DNA from 4 places in the Paraburkholderia pallida genome. Region 4 is predicted to be linked to each of the others. Evidence: predicted binding sites of a transcription regulator. Region 4 holds the regulator's gene; each other region holds the start of a gene.

Region 1 (4,368 bases), 440 kb from region 4:
CGTCATGAGCGCGGCCACGCTCGCGAGGCCCGCTGCGAGCCCCCACCAGAGCCCGAGCGCGCCCAGCCCGAAATGGAACGCGAGGGCATAGCCGATCGGAAAGCCGATGCCCCAGTAGCCGAGCGTCGCGGCCAGCATCGGAATGCGCGTGTCCTTCAGGCCGCGCAGGCAGCCGGAGCCCACGGTCTGCATGCCGTCGACGATCTGGAAGATAGCCGCCACGCCGAGCAGCGACGTTGCGAGCGCGACGGTCTGCGCGTTGGCCGGATCATCGAGATGCAGGTAGAGCCCGACGATCCAGTGCGGCGCGAGCACCATCACGAGCGCCGACATCGACATGAAGCCCACGCCCAGCGCCAGCGCGACGAAGCCCGCGTGGCGCGCCGCGCGCGGCACGCCCGCGCCGATCCAGTAGCCCACGCGCACGTTGGCCGCCTGGCCGATCGAGAGCGGCACCATGAACATCACCGAAGCCACGTTCAGCGCGATCTGGTGCGCGGCCAGCGGCGTCGCGCCCAACAGGCCCATGAGCAGACCCGTGGCGAGAAAGAGCGTCGCCTCCACGGCGTAGGTGATCGCCACGGGCCAGCCGATGGCGAAGAGCTCGCCCATCAGCGGCGCGGTGGGCCGCCTGGCGACCACGAAGTGCTGATGCGAGGGCCGCAGATGCAGGAGCGCCATCAGCACGAGCGTCGTGACCCAGATCGTGATGGTGGTGGCGGTGGCCGAGCCGAGAAAGCCGAGGCGCGGCAGGCCCCACACGCCATGAATCAGCCCGTAGTTCAGGAAGCCGTTGGAGAACACGCTGATGATCGACACCCACAGCAGCCGCTTCGCCGCGCCGATCGCGGGCAGGAACGAACGCATCAGGCCCACGCCGATCAGGCTGGCGGGGGCGCCCCAGCGCAGCACGGCCGCGTACTCGCCCACCTGATGCGCGAGCACGGGCGGCTCGCCGAGCGCGAGCAAGACCGGCCCCGCGAACGACAGCAGCGCGAACGCGGGAACGGCCAGCAGCAGCGAGAGTGCGAGGCCGGTCCAGTAGATGTGCGGCACGCGGTGCAGATCGTCGGCGCCGCGCGCCTGCGCGACGCTCACGCTCACCGAGGTCAGCACGCCCTGCAGCACCGTCACCACCACGAAGAACAGGTTCGCGCCGAGCCCGCCTGCCGCGAGCGCGCCCGCGCCCAGCGAGCCGAGCAGCACGGTGTCGGTCACGCTCATGGCCATCTGCGAAAGCTGGGCGATGGCGAGCGGCGCGGCGAGGCGCGCGGTGTCGGCGGCGTGGCGCTTGAGCGAGGGCGGGGCGATGGCGCGTCTCGCCTGATCGGCGCGCGCGGGGGCAGTGGGTCGGGTCATGAAAACAGACGCGCGGCGCGATGATGAATCGCGCCGCGCGTTCAGAAAGTGCGTTGGTGTCGAGATTGAAAGCTCAATGCGAGATTACCCTTCTTTCGGATAAAAAGCACCTGGATGGTGCATTCGCTTTCGAACGTATTTCACCTCGACACGCGTGGGGGGCGCCTGGTCAGCCTATGGGAGCCGTTGCGCCGCACGCCTCATTCGGCTTCGCGCACGGCGATGCGCGTGTCGCCGAGCAACACCGATTGTCCCGCGCGGATCTTGCAGGTCTTGCGCAGTTCGACCTCGCCGTCGACCTTCACGGCGCCGGAGGCGACGATCTGCTTGGCCGAGCCGCCGCTGTCGGCGAGACCGGTGATCTTCAGGAGGTTGTGGAGTTCGACGTAGTCGCCGGTGAGCATGAAATCGAGATTGGGCATGGGGCAAACGAGATTCAGGTGCGCGCCGGACAGGGCACGCGAAGGGTGAGCATCATAAGCGATCCCGCACGCGCGGGCCGCTGTTACATCCCGGGGCCAGATGTCATGATTTCGTAAGAAGATGCAACGTTGGGTAACGTCGGGAGACCTTGCGTCGATCTTCAGATGAAAATGGTCTCACCCCGAAACGACCCCGCCGCAGCGCAATCACGCACCGCGGCTCGATCGGGCGGAATCGCGCCGCAAGCGGACCTGTCCGCAGCGGCATGGATCCCGGAACGACTACAAAGAGGATACGCCATGACTCATATTCGCAAGCTGCTCACCGGTACCGCTCTCGCCACGGCTGCCATCTTCGCGCAAGGCGCCTTCGCCCAGGGCGCGGCGCAGCCCGGCGCCGAGGCGCCCACGGCCATGCCTTCTGCCGCGCCTGCCATGGCGCCGGCTATGGCGCCGAGCCAGGCGCCGGCAGCAGCGGGCCTCTCGCAGCCCGCGCCGCAGGACTTGAGCGCGGCGCAATCGGCCGATCCGCTGGTGCAAAAGCGCAACGCCGATGCGACCGCGAACGCCGAATACCGCAGCGCCAAGAAGTCGGCGAAAGCGGAATACAACTCGACGAAGAAGCAGGCCAAGTCGCAGTACAAGTCGCAGGTGAAGGACGCGAAGATCAACCACAAGGCCGACCAGCAGGCCAACAAGTCGGAAATGATGGACCAGATGAGCGGCCAGTCGGCTCAGCAGCCGGGCGGTGAGGCTCAGCAATAAGGCGCTTCGATAGCCTGGTGGCGCGCGCTGCGCGCTTTCGGGCTGGGTGAGGCTTTTCCATTCGGCGCCAGCCCCGGTGCTGGCCTGTGCAGGACGTGAAGCGGCGGCGCCCGGAAGCGGGCGTCGCCGCTTTGTTTCGGGCCGTCGGGCCTGGTGCGCTACGTTCCGATTCTGAAGTTCGGGTCTGAATAGCGCCAGATCGCGGCAAGATCGGCGCTTGCCGGTGCGGGGTGTATGGATATACAGTATGCGTCGCCACGCTCGCCAATACGCGGCGCGTCGATCCTTTCATCGCTCACCGAATACCCACTGCGCCCGCCGTGTCCACCGTCTCCCTCGCCGATTCCCCCGCCACGAGCGACGCCGCGCTCGCGGCGGCGTCGTACCTCGCGAAGCTCAACGACGCCCAGCGCGCCGCCGTCGAGCACGGCGGGCCGCAGGCGTACGCGCCGGGCGCGGCGCTGCCGGCGCCGCTGCTCGTGATCGCTGGCGCGGGCTCGGGCAAGACCAACACGCTCGCGCATCGCGTGGCGCATCTGGTCGCGAACGGCGCCGATCCGCACCGCATCCTGCTGCTGACCTTCTCGCGCCGCGCGGCGCAGGAGATGACGCGGCGCGTTTCGCGCATCGCGGCAGGCGTGTCGGGCGCGGCGGCGGCGCTGGCCCAGGGGCTCACCTGGGCGGGCACGTTTCACGGCATCGGCGCGCGCCTGTTGCGCGAATACGCCGAGCAGATCAGCCTCTCGCCCGCGTTCACGATCAACGACCGCGAAGATTCCGCCGATCTCATGAACCTCGTGCGCCACGAACTGGGGTTATCGGCGAAGGAAAAGCGCTTTCCCGCGAAGTCGACGTGCCTCGCGATCTACTCGCGCGTCGTCAACACGGGCGACTCGCTCGCGAACGTGCTCGCGCGCTCGTTCTCGTGGTGCCTCGAATGGGAGCCGCAGTTGCGCGCGCTGTTCGCGGCCTACGTGGACGCCAAGCAGAAGCAGAACGTGCTCGACTACGACGACTTGCTGCTCTACTGGGCGCACATGGCGGCGGAGCCGGCTATCGCGGCCGATCTGGCGGGGCGCTTCGACCATATCCTCGTCGACGAGTATCAGGACACCAACCGCCTGCAGGCGTCGATCCTGCTCGCGCTGAAGCCCGACGGGCGGGGCCTCACCGTGGTCGGCGACGACGCCCAGGCCATCTATGCGTTTCGCGGCGCGACGGTGCGCAACATCCTCGACTTTCCCGCGCAGTTCGATCCGCCCGCGCGCCAGGTCACGCTCGAGCGCAACTATCGCTCGACCGCGCCGATCCTCGCCGCCTCGAACGCCGTGATGGACGCCGCCGCCGAGCGCTTCACCAAGAATTTGTGGACCGACCGCGCGTCGCAGCAGCGTCCGCGCCTCGTCACGGTCGCCGACGAGGCCACCCAGGCTCGCTACGTGGTCGAGCAGATCCTGGAGGCGCGCGAGGGCGGCATGAAGCTCAAGCAGCAGGCGGTCCTCTTTCGCGCCGCGCACCACAGCGCGACGCTCGAGATCGAGCTGGCGCGGCGCAATATCCCGTTCGTGAAGTTCGGCGGCCTGCGCTTCCTCGACGCCGCGCACGTGAAAGACGTGCTCGCCGTGCTGCGCTGGGCCGAGAATCCGCTCGACCGCGTGGCGGGCTTTCGCGTGACGCAACTGCTGCCCGGCGTCGGGCCCGCGACGGCCGCGCGACTGCTCGATCAGGTCGCGGCCTGCACGGGCGCGTACCGCGCCGCGCAGGCGCTCGCTGCGTTCGCGCCGCCGCCGCGTGCGGCCGAGGACTGGCCGGCGTTCACCGG
Region 2 (4,368 bases), 630 kb from region 4:
GCTTCGGGCTCGCGATGATCAATACCACGGCGCTGCGCGCGAACGGCATCCTCGGCGTCGGGCCCTTCAACGCCGACTGCGGCGCGGCCTGCGTGAATCAGCCGAATAGTTCGTGGTACTACGCATGCCCGTCCGGCAACTGCGCGGCGAGTGCGCAGCCGCTCGCGCAGCAGGTGAGCAATCCCGTCGCGGCGTTTGCGACGGACAATAACGGCGTCGTGCTCGACCTGCCCGCGGTGCCCGACTCGGGCCAGAGCGCCGTAAGCGGATCGCTGATATTCGGCATCGGCTCGCAGTCGAACAACGCGCTCGGCGGTGCGACGGTGCTGCGCGCGAACACGGTGACGGGCTTCGTGTCGACCACGACCTCGGACGGCTCGGTCTATCCGCTGAGCTATCTGGATAGCGGCTCGAACGGCTTTTTCTTCGCGGACGCGGCACTCACGCGTTGCGGCGTGTGGTACTGCCCGGGCGCGCCGCTGAGCATCGGCGCGACGATCAAGGGCACGGACGGCGTGAGCACCGCGGCCTCGCTCCCGGTCGCCAATGCACAAACGCTGTTCGCGAGCGGCAACTGGGCGTTCGACAACCTGGCGGGCTACAACGGCAACATGTTCGGGTGGGGATTGCCGTTCTTCTTCGGGCGGCGCATCTACACGGCCATCGAAGCCCAGGTGACGCCCGCGGGCGCGGGGCCGTATTTCGCGTTCTGAGCGTGGGGCAAGCGGGTGTGGCGCCGGTGCAGCGCCGGTTCGGGTTACTCGTCGCTGGCGTCGGGCGCGGGCGTGGTCTTCGCGAGGGCGGCCGGCGAGAGCCAGCGGAACGACGTGAGGCTACCCGTCTTGTCATAGGTGCACTCTGCGGCGGTGGTCGGGCGCGGGGCCTTGTGCAGACCCAGCTTCACGGCCAGCACCGCCATCGGCGTGGTGGGCTTGCTTTCCGCGACCGGCGCGGCTGCCGATGCAGCAGATGCCACGGCGGCTCCAGATGCCGCGGAAGCTGCCGACGCTATGGCTGCTCCGGACGCCGCGGAAGCTGCCGAGGCTACGGCTGCTCCGGACGCCGCTGACGCCACCGTGGCGTGCTGCGCCGACGATGCCGATGCCGCCGACGCCCCCGTCGAAGCCGAAGCCACGGCGGCATTCGCCGCGCTCACGCCCGAGGCGCCGGCGGTCGAAGCCCCCGGCGCACCGGTGACGGCGGCGACAGCCTCTGGGCTGAGCACACCCGATGCCGGCAGCGCGCCGCGAGCGAGCGCGCCTTCGACGACAACACGCTTGCCGCGATACGCCACCGCGGTATGCGTGACGGTCAGTTGGCCCAGCGACGCGTTGACGAGCCGGGTGCGCATTTCATGCTCGCATGCGCTGGGGTTCTGGTACTGCGCGACGCATCCCGCGAGCAGAGTGGCACCGGCGGCGAGGCCGACGAGGCAGACTTTTCGTTTGTTCATCGCTCTTGTTGCGCTTCTCGCGCGGTTCGGTTTTCAGGCTGCGGCAATTGTAGCGTAGAGCCCGCGAAGACCCGAGGCGCATCGGGTTCTGCGCACGGCGCTCGCGCGCCGCGCCGGCCTGTTATTATCGCGGCTGTATATCCGTACAGTGCCGCGCGTGCTTCCCGAATCTCCCGATCCGTTCTATTACCTCGCGAACTTCGAGCGCGCGCTCGCCTCGCTCGATGCGCGCTGCGCCGACCTGTTCGACGAAGCCGAACAGTGCTTCGTGCAGGGCTTCGGCGCCCTGCCGCGGGCTTCGCGCGCGCTGTTCGTGCGCATGCTCATGCGCAAAGGGCCGCATTTTCGCGCGAGCAAGCTCGACTACGCCGAGATCGGCTGTCCGCGCGCGGCGGCGGCGGCCCTCGTGGCGGCGGGCTGGGCGGACGCGGCGCCCGTGCTCGCACTCGACGCGCTCGCGGCGCTCGTCACCAAAGCCGAATTGCAGACGCTCGCCACATGGCTCGCAACCTGCGCGCAGGCGCAAGGCGCGCCTGAGGTGACCATCGCGCCTGATACGGCTGATTCCTCCGACGTGCCCAAGCCCGTGAGCGCGCAGCACACCGGCGCTACCGCCCGCGCCGTACCGGCCGCACGCGCCACGCGCGCAGAAACACTCGAAGCCCTGCAAGCCGCCGCGCCCGAGGCGCGCGGCTGGTCCGCGTGGTTTCCGGGCTCGGCCGATACCGTGTTCCATCTGGTGGCCGCGCCGCTGTGCGAGCGGCTCAGGCTGATGTTCTTCGGCAACCTGCGGCAGGACTGGTCCGAGTTCGTGCTGGCCGACCTGGGCGTCTACCGCTACGAACCAGTGCCGCTCGACAGCGCCTCGCGCGCGTTTCAGCAACGCGCCGATATCGACGCCTATCTCACGCTGCGCGACTGCCGCGAGTCCTTCGATCTTGCTCCGGACGCGGCGAGCGCCGTCACTGCCCTCGACACTGCACTCGATACGCTCGACACTCTTGCGCCGCGCACCCGGCACAACGACTGGCTGCGCTCGCGTCACGACCGGGTGCGCCACGCGGCGGGCCAGGCGGCCGAGCGCCTGGGCGAGCCGGCGCTGGCCTGGCGCGCCTATGCCGACTGCGGTCATCCCGAATCGCGCTATCGCTGCGTGCGCGTCCTCGAACAACTCGACCGACGCGACGAAGCGCTCGCGCTCGCCCAGGCCATTGCCGGCGCGCCCGCGAACGAAGAGGAAGCGCAACGTGCGACGCGCACGCTCGCACGCCTGCAGCGGCGGCGCGCCACGGCGCAAACGCCGACAACGCCCGGCGCGCCGACGTTCGCGAGCGCCGAGCTCACGCTCCCCGACGCCTGCGCCGGCCTGCGCGTGGAGGAAGCCGCGCGCCGCACGCTCGAGCGCGCCGAGGCGCCCGTCTTCTACGTCGAGAACACGCTCATCAACAGCCTCTTCGGCCTGCTCTGCTGGCCTGCGCTCTTCGCGCCGCTGCCGGGCGCCTTCTTCCATCCGTTCCAGCGCGGCCCCGCCGACCTGCACGCCACCGACTTCGTGTCCCGGCGCGCCGGGCTCTTCGCCGCGTGTCTCGCCGAATTCGAGACCGGCACCTATCGCGCGACCATCGAACGGCGCTTCACGCAGAAGTACGGCATCCAGTCGCCCTACGTCGCGTGGCCCGCGCTCGACGCCACGCTGCTTGCGCTGGCGCTCGACTGCTTTCCCGCCGCCCACCTGAAGCTGTGGTTCGAGCGCCTGCTGCGCGAACCCGGCGCGAACCGTTCGGGCCTGCCCGACCTCGTGCGCTTCTGGCCGCGCGAGCGACGCTACGAGTTGATCGAGGTGAAGGGCCCCGGCGACCGGCTGCAGGACAACCAGCGCCGCTGGCTCGCGTACTGCGCGGCACACGGCGTGCCCGTGACGGTGCTGCAAGTGCGCTGGGCGGCGCCGGAAGGCACCTCAGCTGCGCCCACGCCATGAGCTACACCGTCGCGGTCCGTACGCTCTGCGAGTTCACCGCGAAACGCGGCGACCTCGACCTGCGCTTCACGCCCTCGCCCGATGCGAGCGAAGGCCGCGCCGGCCACGCCGCGATCGCCGCACGCCGGCCGACCGGCTATGAAACCGAAATCGCGCTCACCGGCGTATTCGGCACGCTCACGGTGCGCGGCCGCGCCGACGGCTATGACCCGGCACGCCAACGGCTCGAAGAGTTCAAGACCTATCGCGGCGATCTGGAGGCGATGCGCGAGAATCAGCGCGCGCTGCACTGGGCGCAATTGCGTGTCTATGGCGCGCTGATGTGCGAGAAGCTCGGCCTCGACGCGCTCGAGCTCGCGCTCGTCTACTACGAGATCGGCTCGGGACGCGAGACGGCGCTCGTCGAGCACGCGAGCGCGCAGCAACTGCGCGCCGAATTCGAGTCGCAGTGCGCACGCTTCATCGCGTGGGCCGAACAGGAGAGCGCGCATCGCGCGGCGCGCGACGTGGCGCTCGCGGCCTTGCGCCTGCCGCATGCGACGTTCCGCGAGGGCCAGCGCGATCTCGCCGAGGCCGTGTGGCGCGCGGCCACGCAAGGACGCTGCCTGCTCATCGAGGCGCCCACCGGTATCGGCAAGACCATCGGCACGCTGTTCCCGCAACTGAAGGCCTGCGCGCGCGCCGGCATCGACAAGGTGCTGTTCTTGAGCGCGAAGAGCCCGGGACGGCAGCTCGCGCTCGACGCGCTCGACACGCTGGCCGCCGCTCAAGTCGATGGCGCACCTCGCGATGGCGTACCCCGCGAAGGCGAAGCTCGCGAAGGCGAGCCGCGCGACGCCGCCCTGCTGCCACTACGCGTGCTCGAACTGGTCGCGCGCGACAAAGCCTGCGAGCATCCGGACCTCGCATGCCACGGGCAATCGTGCCCGCTCGCACG
Region 3 (4,368 bases), 920 kb from region 4:
TCAACGGCGCCAAGAAGCACGTGATGAGCTATCTCGGCGACTTCCTGTTCTCGCCCGAGCGCGCGCGCTCGCCCGTGAAGTCGCTCTCGGGCGGCGAGCGCAACCGCCTGCTGCTCGCGCGTCTGTTTGCGCGCCCCGCGAACGTGCTGGTGCTCGACGAACCGACCAACGACCTCGACATTCCCACGCTCGAGCTGCTCGAAGAATTGCTGACCGATTACGACGGCACCGTGTTGCTGGTGAGCCACGATCGCGCGTTCCTCGACAACGTGGTGACTTCGGTGATCGCCTCCGAGGGCGAAGGCCGCTGGCGCGAGTACGTGGGCGGCTTCACTGACTGGCAGACCCAGAGCGCCCGCGCGCAGGAGCTTGCCGAGGCGCGCGCGCCGAAGGAGGCGGCTCCCGCTGCGGCCGCGCCGAAGGAGAGCGCGGCGGGCCGCAATGCGCAGCGCACCGTGAAGCTTTCGTTCAAGGAGCAGCGCGAGCTCGAGGAGCTGCCCAAGCGCATCGAGGCGCTGGAGACGGAGCAGAAGGAGATTGGCGCGAAGATCGAGGATGGATCGATTTTTGCGAAGGATGCCCAGGAGGGCACGCGGCTCACCGAGCGCTATGCGCAGATCGACGAGGAATTGTTGATGGCGCTGGAGCGGTGGGAAGAGCTGGAGAGCAAGCGCAAGTGACGTGAAAAGCTGGCGCAAGCGGGAGAAGGCGGCCTGATGAAGGCCGCTTTTTTTTAGGACTGTTTCAGGGGTAAAAGTGCGCGTTCCAGCTCGGGCAAGTCGTTCTGCACCGTCACCCAGACTGTCCTTGTGTCGATATCGAAATAACCGTGCGACACGCGGTTGCGTGTGGCATACATGGCTTGCCATGGAATCTCAGGATGCGCCGCGATGAAGGTCGGATCGTCCTGGATCACGTTGCGCGCCGCCTCGCCAATGATCTCCAGGTTACGCACGACGGCGTCAATGACCATCGGGGTTGTTTGAAACGTTTCCAGCGTGACTGACGCGGTGTAGTCACGGATGCGCTCGATGGCCGTGAGGATGTGCTCAATGTAGTCGCGCGTGCGCAAATCGCCTTTTTTCATACCGGCACCGCTTCCTCCACGACAAGCGCCCGCCAGCGCTCGGGCAGATCCAACGGTGTGCGGACATCCACAGGTACGCCTAGTAGCGCTTCCAGCCGCAATTGAATGCGCGCGAGATCGAACAGCGAAGTTTGCGGCGTTGGGTCGACGAGCAAGTCGAGATCGCTGTCCTCGTCGTCCTCCGCACGCGCCGACGAGCCAAACACGCGCGCATTCGTTGCGTGATGACTCGCGACGATCTGCCGGATTTCAGCGCGATGCGCGCGTAATGCTTCCGATGGTCTCATAGGCGCTGCACTCCCCCAAATTGCGCAACAAACCGGCTGAAACGGCGCCGGCAGGCGGCATGCCACCCGTGCCCCATTCTACGCGACTCAAGCCCCTCGCCGCCCCTCGGCCGAACGGCCAACCCTTTTCCAAATTGCCGCGCAAGCTCAAATCAGTACAATACCTCGCGAATCGGAGCGACTCGCGCGAGCGCGCGCCGGCCCGGCAAGATCTGCCCGGGCGTTGCGCAGCGCGCCCAGCCCGTTGTTTCGTCACGGTTTTTTTGAACACTCAACGCGTTGTCCCCGCAGATGTCCACAGCACCTGTGGACATCTGCACAGGACGACCCCCTGCGGATCACCATGTCAACGAAGAAGTCAAACGCTGCAAACGCTGGATATAGCGAAGCGTCGATCAAGGTGCTCAAGGGCCTCGAGCCCGTCCGGCAACGGCCGGGCATGTACACGCGCACCGAGAATCCGCTGCACATCATCCAGGAAGTCATCGACAACGCGTCCGATGAAGCGCTCGGCGGCTACGGCAAGCGCATCACCGTCACGTTGCACGCCGATCATTCCGTCTCCGTCGAGGACGACGGCCGCGGCATTCCGTTCGGCCTGCACCCGGACGAGAAAGTGCCCGTCGTCGAAATCGTTTTCACGCGCCTGCACGCGGGCGGCAAGTTCGACAAGGCCGCCGGCGGCGCCTACACGTTCTCGGGCGGTCTGCACGGCGTGGGCGTCTCGGTCACCAACGCGCTTTCGACGCGTCTGGACGTGACGGTCTGGCGCGACGGCAAGGTCGCCGAAATCGGCTTCTCGGACGGCAACGTCGTGAAGCCCCTCACCACGCGCAACGCCGCGCGAGACGAGAAGAAGTCCGGCACGCGCGTGACCGCGTGGGCCGACCCGAAGTATTTCGACTCGCCGAATCTGCCGCTTGGCGAGCTGCAGCGCCTGCTGCGCTCGAAGGCGGTGCTGCTGCCCGGCGTCGAGGTCGAGCTCGTCAACGAGAAGACCGGCGAGCGGCTCTCGTGGAAATACGAAGACGGCCTGCGCGGCTATCTGCTCGAAGGCATGGGCGGCAGCGACCTGCTGATCCCGCTCTTCGAAGGCGAGCGCTACGCCGACGCCCGCACCACCGACGACACCTTCGCCGAAGGCGAGGGCGCCGCGTGGGTGGTCGCGTGGAGCGAGGAAGGCCCGCTCATGCGCGAGTCCTACGTCAACCTGATTCCGACGCCCGCGGGCGGCACGCACGAGAGCGGCCTGCGTGACGGCCTGTTCCAGGCCGTGAAGAGCTTCGTCGAGCTGCACAACCTGCAGCCCAAGGGCGTGAAGCTGCTGGCGGAGGACGTGTTCGCGCGCGTCTCGTTCGTGCTCTCGGCGAAGGTGCTCGACCCGCAGTTCCAGGGGCAGATCAAGGAGCGCCTCAATAGCCGCGACGCCGTGAAGCTCGTCTCGTCGTTCTCGCGTCCCGCTTTGGAGCTTTGGCTCAACCAGCACGTCGAGCATGGCAAGAAGCTCGCCGACCTCGTCATCAAGCAGGCCCAGGCGCGCACGCGCGCGGGGCAGAAGGTCGAGAAGCGCAAGAGCTCGGGCGTGGCCGTGCTGCCCGGCAAGCTCACCGACTGCGAGTCGACCGATATCGCGCGCAACGAGCTTTTCCTCGTCGAGGGCGACTCGGCGGGCGGCTCGGCGAAGATGGGCCGCGACAAGGAATATCAGGCCATCCTGCCGCTGCGCGGCAAGGTGCTCAACACGTGGGAAACCGAGCGTGACCGCCTGTTCGCCAACAACGAAGTGCACGACATTTCGGTGGCGATCGGCGTCGATCCGCACAGCCCCGACGACACCGTCGATCTGTCGAACCTGCGCTACGGCAAGATCTGCATTCTCTCGGACGCGGACGTCGACGGTTCGCACATCCAGGTATTGCTGCTCACGCTTTTCTTCAAGCATTTCCCGCAGCTGATCGAGCGCGGTCACGTGTGCGTGGCGCGCCCGCCGCTGTTCCGCGTCGACGCGCCGGCGCGCGGCAAGAAGCCTGCGCAGAAGCTCTACGCGCTCGACGAAGGCGAGCTCGAAGCGATCCTCGACAAGCTGCGCAAGGACGGCGTGCGGGAGACGCAATGGACCATCAGCCGCTTCAAGGGCCTCGGCGAAATGAGCGCCGAGCAGCTCTGGGACACGACGATGAACCCCGACACGCGGCGCCTGTCGCCCATCGCGCTCGGCGACCTCGACTACGAGGCCACCGTTGCGCGCATGACCATGCTGATGGGCAAGGGCGAAGCGGCCTCGCGCCGCTCGTGGCTCGAAGAGAAGGGCAACGAAGTCGAAGCGGATATCTGAGCGCGCACGCCTTCGCACCCCATACACGCCCATACAAGATTACGGACTGACTGAAACATGGACGATCTCTTTGCTGAAGTGACCGACGCCCCGAACGGCGACACGCTCACGCTCGGCCACTACGCGGAGCGCGCGTACCTCGACTACGCGGTGAGCGTGGTGAAGGGCCGCGCGCTGCCCGACGTCTGCGACGGCCAGAAGCCGGTGCAGCGACGCATTCTCTTCGCGATGAACGAGATGGGTCTCGGCGACAACGCCAAGCCCGTGAAGTCGGCGCGCGTGGTCGGCGACGTGCTCGGCAAGTACCACCCGCACGGCGACCAGTCGGCCTACGACGCGCTCGTGCGTCTCGCCCAGGACTTCTCGATGCGCTATCCGCTCATCGACGGCCAGGGCAATTTCGGCTCGCGCGACGGCGACGGCGCGGCGGCCATGCGATACACCGAAGCGCGTCTGACGCCCATCGCGAAGCTCCTGCTCGACGAAATCGACATGGGCACCGTCGATTTCATGCCGAACTACGACGGCTCGTTCCAGGAGCCCAAGACGCTGCCCGCGCGCCTGCCGATGCTGCTGCTCAACGGCGCATCGGGCATCGCGGTCGGTCTTGCGACGGAAATTCCCTCGCACAACCTCCGCGAAGTCGCGTCGGCGGCCGT
Region 4 (4,368 bases):
TGTCCGAGCGCGGACGATAGAAGTTCTTCGCGGCAATCTCCTGGCCCTCTTCGCTATAGAGGAACTGCAGGTACGCCTGCGCCACCTTGCGCGTGCCGCGCTTGTCCACGACCTTGTCGACCACCGCAACCGGCGGCTCCGCCAGGATGCTCGCCGAAGGCACCACGATCTCGAACTTCTCCGGCCCGAACTCCTTGAGCGAGAGGAATGCCTCGTTTTCCCAGGCGATCAGCACGTCGCCGATGTCACGCTGCACAAAGCTCGTGGTCGCGCCGCGCGCGCCCGAGTCGAGCACGCCCGCGTTCTTGTAGAGCTTCGTGACGAATTCCTTCGCCTTTTGCTCGTTGCCGCCCGGCTGATGCAGCGCATAGGACCACGCCGCGAGGTAGTTCCAGCGCGCGCCGCCCGAGGTCTTCGGATTGGGCGTGACGATCGACACGCCGGGCTTCACGAGGTCGTCCCAGTCCTTGATGTGCTTCGGATTGCCCTTGCGCACGAGAAACACGATGGTCGAGGTGTACGGCGAGGCGTTGTCGGGCAGGCGCTTTTGCCAGTCCTTCTCGATCAGCCCTTTGTTGGCAAGCGCGTCGATGTCCCAGGCGAGCGCGAGCGTCACGACGTCGGCCTGCAGCCCGTCGAGCACCGAGCGCGCCTGCGCGCCCGAGCCGCCGTGCGACTGCTTGATGGTGAGCGTCTCGCCCGTCTTCGCCTTCCACTCCTTGCTGAAGGCCGCATTGATGTCCTGATACAGCTCGCGCGTCGGATCGTAGGAGACGTTGAGCAGCGCCGTGTCCGCATGCGCGGCCGGCGCCAGCGCGGCCATGCCCAGCAGCGGCGCCACGCCGATCACCAGTTTCGCCGCCAGCGTCCTGACCCATGCGCGCCCCGTAGTGCCTTGTTTCATCTGTTTTTTCTCCGTGTCGTCGTGCGTTTTCGTTTGTCGTGCAGCAATCGATGGAGGCCAGTCTAGCGATTGGCTTACATTATTAAAAATGATGTTTTCTCATTCTTTAATACGTAAAAGTGGTAAGGACGGAGGAATCGGGCGCTCGAGCGTGTTTTCGTCTGTGATTTCGTCGGGTTGAGCGCAGGAAAGCGCCGCTGCGGGGCCATCCCGATCACAAACCTCAAGTAACACTTGAAAAGCGGCGAGTACTGTATAAAAATACAGTTACCTGTTCAAACATACAGTGGCGCCATGACCAAACTCACCGCACGACAGCAGCAGGTTTTCGATCTGATCCGCCGCGCGATCGAGCGCACGGGCTTTCCGCCCACGCGCGCTGAAATCGCCGCCGAACTGGGCTTCAGCTCGGCCAACTCGGCGGAGGAACACCTGCGGGCGCTGGCGCGCAAGGGCGTGATCGAGCTGGCTGCGGGCGCTTCGCGCGGCATTCGCCTGCTGCCCGGCCCCGACGACCTGCCGCACCAGTTCACGCTGCCGCACGCGAGCATCATGCAGCTCTCGCTGCCGCTCGTTGGCCGCGTCGCGGCGGGCAGCCCGATCCTCGCGCAAGAACACATCTCGCAGAACTACACCTGCGACCCGGCGCTCTTCTCGAGCCGGCCCGACTACCTGCTGAAGGTGCGCGGCCTGTCCATGCGCGACGCGGGCATCCTCGACGGCGACCTGCTCGCCGTGCAGAAAAAGAGCGAAGCGAAAGACGGCCAGATCATCGTTGCGCGCCTCGGCGACGACGTGACCGTGAAGCGCCTGAAGCGGCAGCCCAACGGCATCGAGCTGATTGCCGAGAACCCCGACTACGAGAACATCTTCGTCGCGGTCGGCAGCGCGGACTTCGCGCTCGAAGGCATTGCCGTCGGTCTGATCCGCCCCACCGAATTCTGATAATTCCGCCTGGAGAGAGTCATGGAACGCCTTGCCCGCCTGTTGCCCTTCCGTCAATTCGGCCGTCTGCGTCATCTGCGCGGGATTGCCTCGTGCGCAATGCGTGAGGCGCGCGCCTCCGCGGCCGCGCTGGGCCGCCAGGTCAATGGTTCGCTGTTCGACGACATCGAGCGCGAAGAGGAAGCCCCCGCGCTGCCTTCGGCGCAGCCGGCGTTCGCACGCGTCTCGCTCAACAGCACGCTGAATGCGGAACAGCCGGGCCGCCGCGCGCCGGTGCGCGTCTATCACGGCCAGTCGCGGCTCATCATGGTGGGCACGATGGAAGCGGTGTGCCGCGCCATCGACCTCTGCATCGCGGAACAGCAAGCCGACCTGCCCTCCGCACTGGCGAAGTAAGCACACCGCAGTCGCCCCGCAGTGACCCCGGAGTGACCCCGTAGTCGCTCGGTAATCGATACGCCAGGGATCGTTTTTGATTGCGCGCGGTCAACACCCTGTTTGCCTATTTCAGGGTTGCCCTACTCAATGACCGACATCCAAACGAATTCCCGCAAATCGGCGAGCTGGAAGAAACCGGTCGCAATCGCCGTCGCGGCGGTTGCGATCGTGGCCGCTGCAGGCTACGGCTATGCGTCGCCGTACATCGCCCTGAATCACCTCAAGGCAGCCGCCGACGCACGCGACGCGGCCGCTCTGGACGAATACGTCGATTACCCGGCGCTACGCGTGAGCCTGAAGCAACAGATCGGCGAGATGCTGCAACGGCGCATCGAGGCCGCGCACGCCAGCAACCCGCTACAGCTCTTTGGCGCGGTTATCGGCAGCGTGCTGATTGGCCCGCTCGTGGACGCGTATGTCACACCCGACGGCGTCGCCGCGCTGCTCAGCGGCATGCCGCCGACTGGCAAGCCAGGCGAGCGGCCTGCGCCTGCGCAACCGTCCGAGGCGCCGCCATCGTCGCAAGCGGGCGCGGCCACGCCGGGTGGGGCCGCACCGGGCGAATCCACGCCGCCCGCTCCCGGCAATTCGGGCACACAGCCACAACAGCAGCAAAACCAGCCCCGGGCGGAAACCTCAGCGGGGTATCGCGGGCTGAACACGTTTGCCGTCACGTGGCAGCGCAACGCCAAAAGCGAGCGCTATGCCGCCATCCTGCAGCGTCATGGACTGTTTTCGTGGAAGCTCACGGCTGTGGAGTTGAACTGGCCGGATGGCGACAGCGGCGCAAACGCGTCGAATTGATGAAGTGCGCGGGAAACGGGAGGACTGCGGCGAGCCATCCTGACAGTTGGCCGCCGCTTTGGGATCATTGTGTGGACGCCTCAAAAGCGTCCACACAATGCGTAGAGAGCAGCCGCGGTTAGGCCGCCGCCTGCTGCTGTTTTTCCTCAGCCGCCGAAGAGCAGGCTACGAGTATGCTGCACGTCACGCGGTCGAGCAGCGGCGTATTGCCTGCGCCCATCCACCAGCGCGACAGCCCGGTGCGGCAGCGGTGCCCCACCACCACGAGATCGACGTGCAACTCGTTGGCGAGATTCGCAATCTCGTCGATCGGATGCCCGAACGCGAAGTGGCCCTGCGCGCGCACGCCGCGCTCGGTCAGCCAATCCACGCCTTCCTGCAAGATCTCGCGCGCCGTTTCTTCGAAGCGCCCGCACGCCACATCCGTGAGCAAGCCCGCGCTTTGAGCGATCGTCGAGCGCATGTCGACCACCGACAGCAAATGCGTCTCCGCATGCAGGTCCAATGCCAGATCCGCTCCGCAACGCAACGCCTTGCGGCCTTCGCGCGAGCCGTCATAGCAAAGCAGAATTTTCTTGTAGCTCGCCATCATCATCTCTCCCTACCCGGCTGGAAACGCGGGTCACAATCGCATGATGGTGCGCCGCAATTCGACATGCAAGGGCTGGAAAACGCCAGGTATGCTTGCACGCGCATGGTGCACGGGTACTGGGTTTGCGCGAAAACAATACTTGTCGCGACAGACATGGACGGGGCATTGGTGCACTGCACGCGTCGCGGATGCGCGCGTGGTACCGCCAACCCCATGCCCGGCAATGCACTAGAATAGGCCGCCTTACAACGTGCACCACGCACGCGCTTACATGAACAGCCGCTCAAACATGCCCGCCATCGAATTCGAGCAGGTGATCAAGCACTATGGAGACAGGGCGGTCGTGAACGGCCTGTCGTTCGACGTCGTTCCCGGCGAATGCTTCGGGCTGCTTGGCCCCAACGGCGCGGGCAAGACCACCACGTTGCGCATGCTGCTCGGCATCGTCTCGCCCGACGCCGGACGCATCAGCCTGTGCGGCGAACCCGTGCCCGCACGCGCGCGTCATGCACGCGCCCGCGTGGGCGTGGTGCCTCAGTTCGACAATCTCGACCCCGACTTCACCGTGCGCGAGAACCTGCTCGTGTTCGGCCGCTACTTCGGGCTGTCCGCGCGCGAGACGCGCGCGCTCGTGGCGCCGCTGCTCGAATTCGCGCGCCTCGAAAGCAAGGCCGACGCGCGCGTC

The links. Region 4 encodes LexA, which represses DNA repair genes until DNA is damaged. Its sites were predicted from a motif close to ACTGTATNNNNATACAGT; they were not measured.
Region 1: the regulator LexA is predicted to act here: its motif matches at 2,776-2,793, upstream of E1956_RS07710 (ATP-dependent helicase).
Region 2: the regulator LexA is predicted to act here: its motif matches at 1,586-1,603, upstream of E1956_RS12595 (VRR-NUC domain-containing protein).
Region 3: the regulator LexA is predicted to act here: its motif matches at 1,629-1,646, upstream of E1956_RS13855 (DNA topoisomerase IV subunit B).

The regions. Positions count from the first base shown of each region.
Region 1 covers NZ_CP038148.1:1,698,484-1,702,851, forward strand. The annotation lists gene E1956_RS07695 (MATE family efflux transporter) at 1-1,359, opposite strand, end outside; gene E1956_RS07700 (RNA-binding S4 domain-containing protein) at 1,560-1,781, opposite strand; gene E1956_RS07705 (hypothetical protein) at 2,082-2,546, shown strand; gene E1956_RS07710 (ATP-dependent helicase) at 2,867-4,368, shown strand, end outside.
Region 2 covers NZ_CP038148.1:2,772,335-2,776,702, forward strand. The annotation lists gene E1956_RS12580 (DUF3443 domain-containing protein) at 1-713, shown strand, start outside; gene E1956_RS12585 (hypothetical protein) at 758-1,453, opposite strand; gene E1956_RS12595 (VRR-NUC domain-containing protein) at 1,611-3,431, shown strand; gene E1956_RS12600 (ATP-dependent DNA helicase) at 3,428-4,368, shown strand, end outside.
Region 3 covers NZ_CP038148.1:3,062,223-3,066,590, reverse strand. The annotation lists gene E1956_RS13870 (ATP-binding cassette domain-containing protein) at 1-680, shown strand, start outside; gene E1956_RS13865 (HepT-like ribonuclease domain-containing protein) at 734-1,087, opposite strand; gene E1956_RS13860 (nucleotidyltransferase family protein) at 1,084-1,374, opposite strand; gene E1956_RS13855 (DNA topoisomerase IV subunit B) at 1,718-3,709, shown strand; gene parC (DNA topoisomerase IV subunit A) at 3,767-4,368, shown strand, end outside.
Region 4 covers NZ_CP038148.1:2,139,013-2,143,380, reverse strand. The annotation lists gene E1956_RS09725 (sulfate ABC transporter substrate-binding protein) at 1-904, opposite strand, end outside; gene lexA (transcriptional repressor LexA) at 1,199-1,849, shown strand; gene E1956_RS09715 (hypothetical protein) at 1,871-2,245, shown strand; gene E1956_RS09710 (DUF2939 domain-containing protein) at 2,375-3,091, shown strand; gene E1956_RS09705 (universal stress protein) at 3,210-3,680, opposite strand; gene nodI (nodulation factor ABC transporter ATP-binding protein NodI) at 3,955-4,368, shown strand, end outside.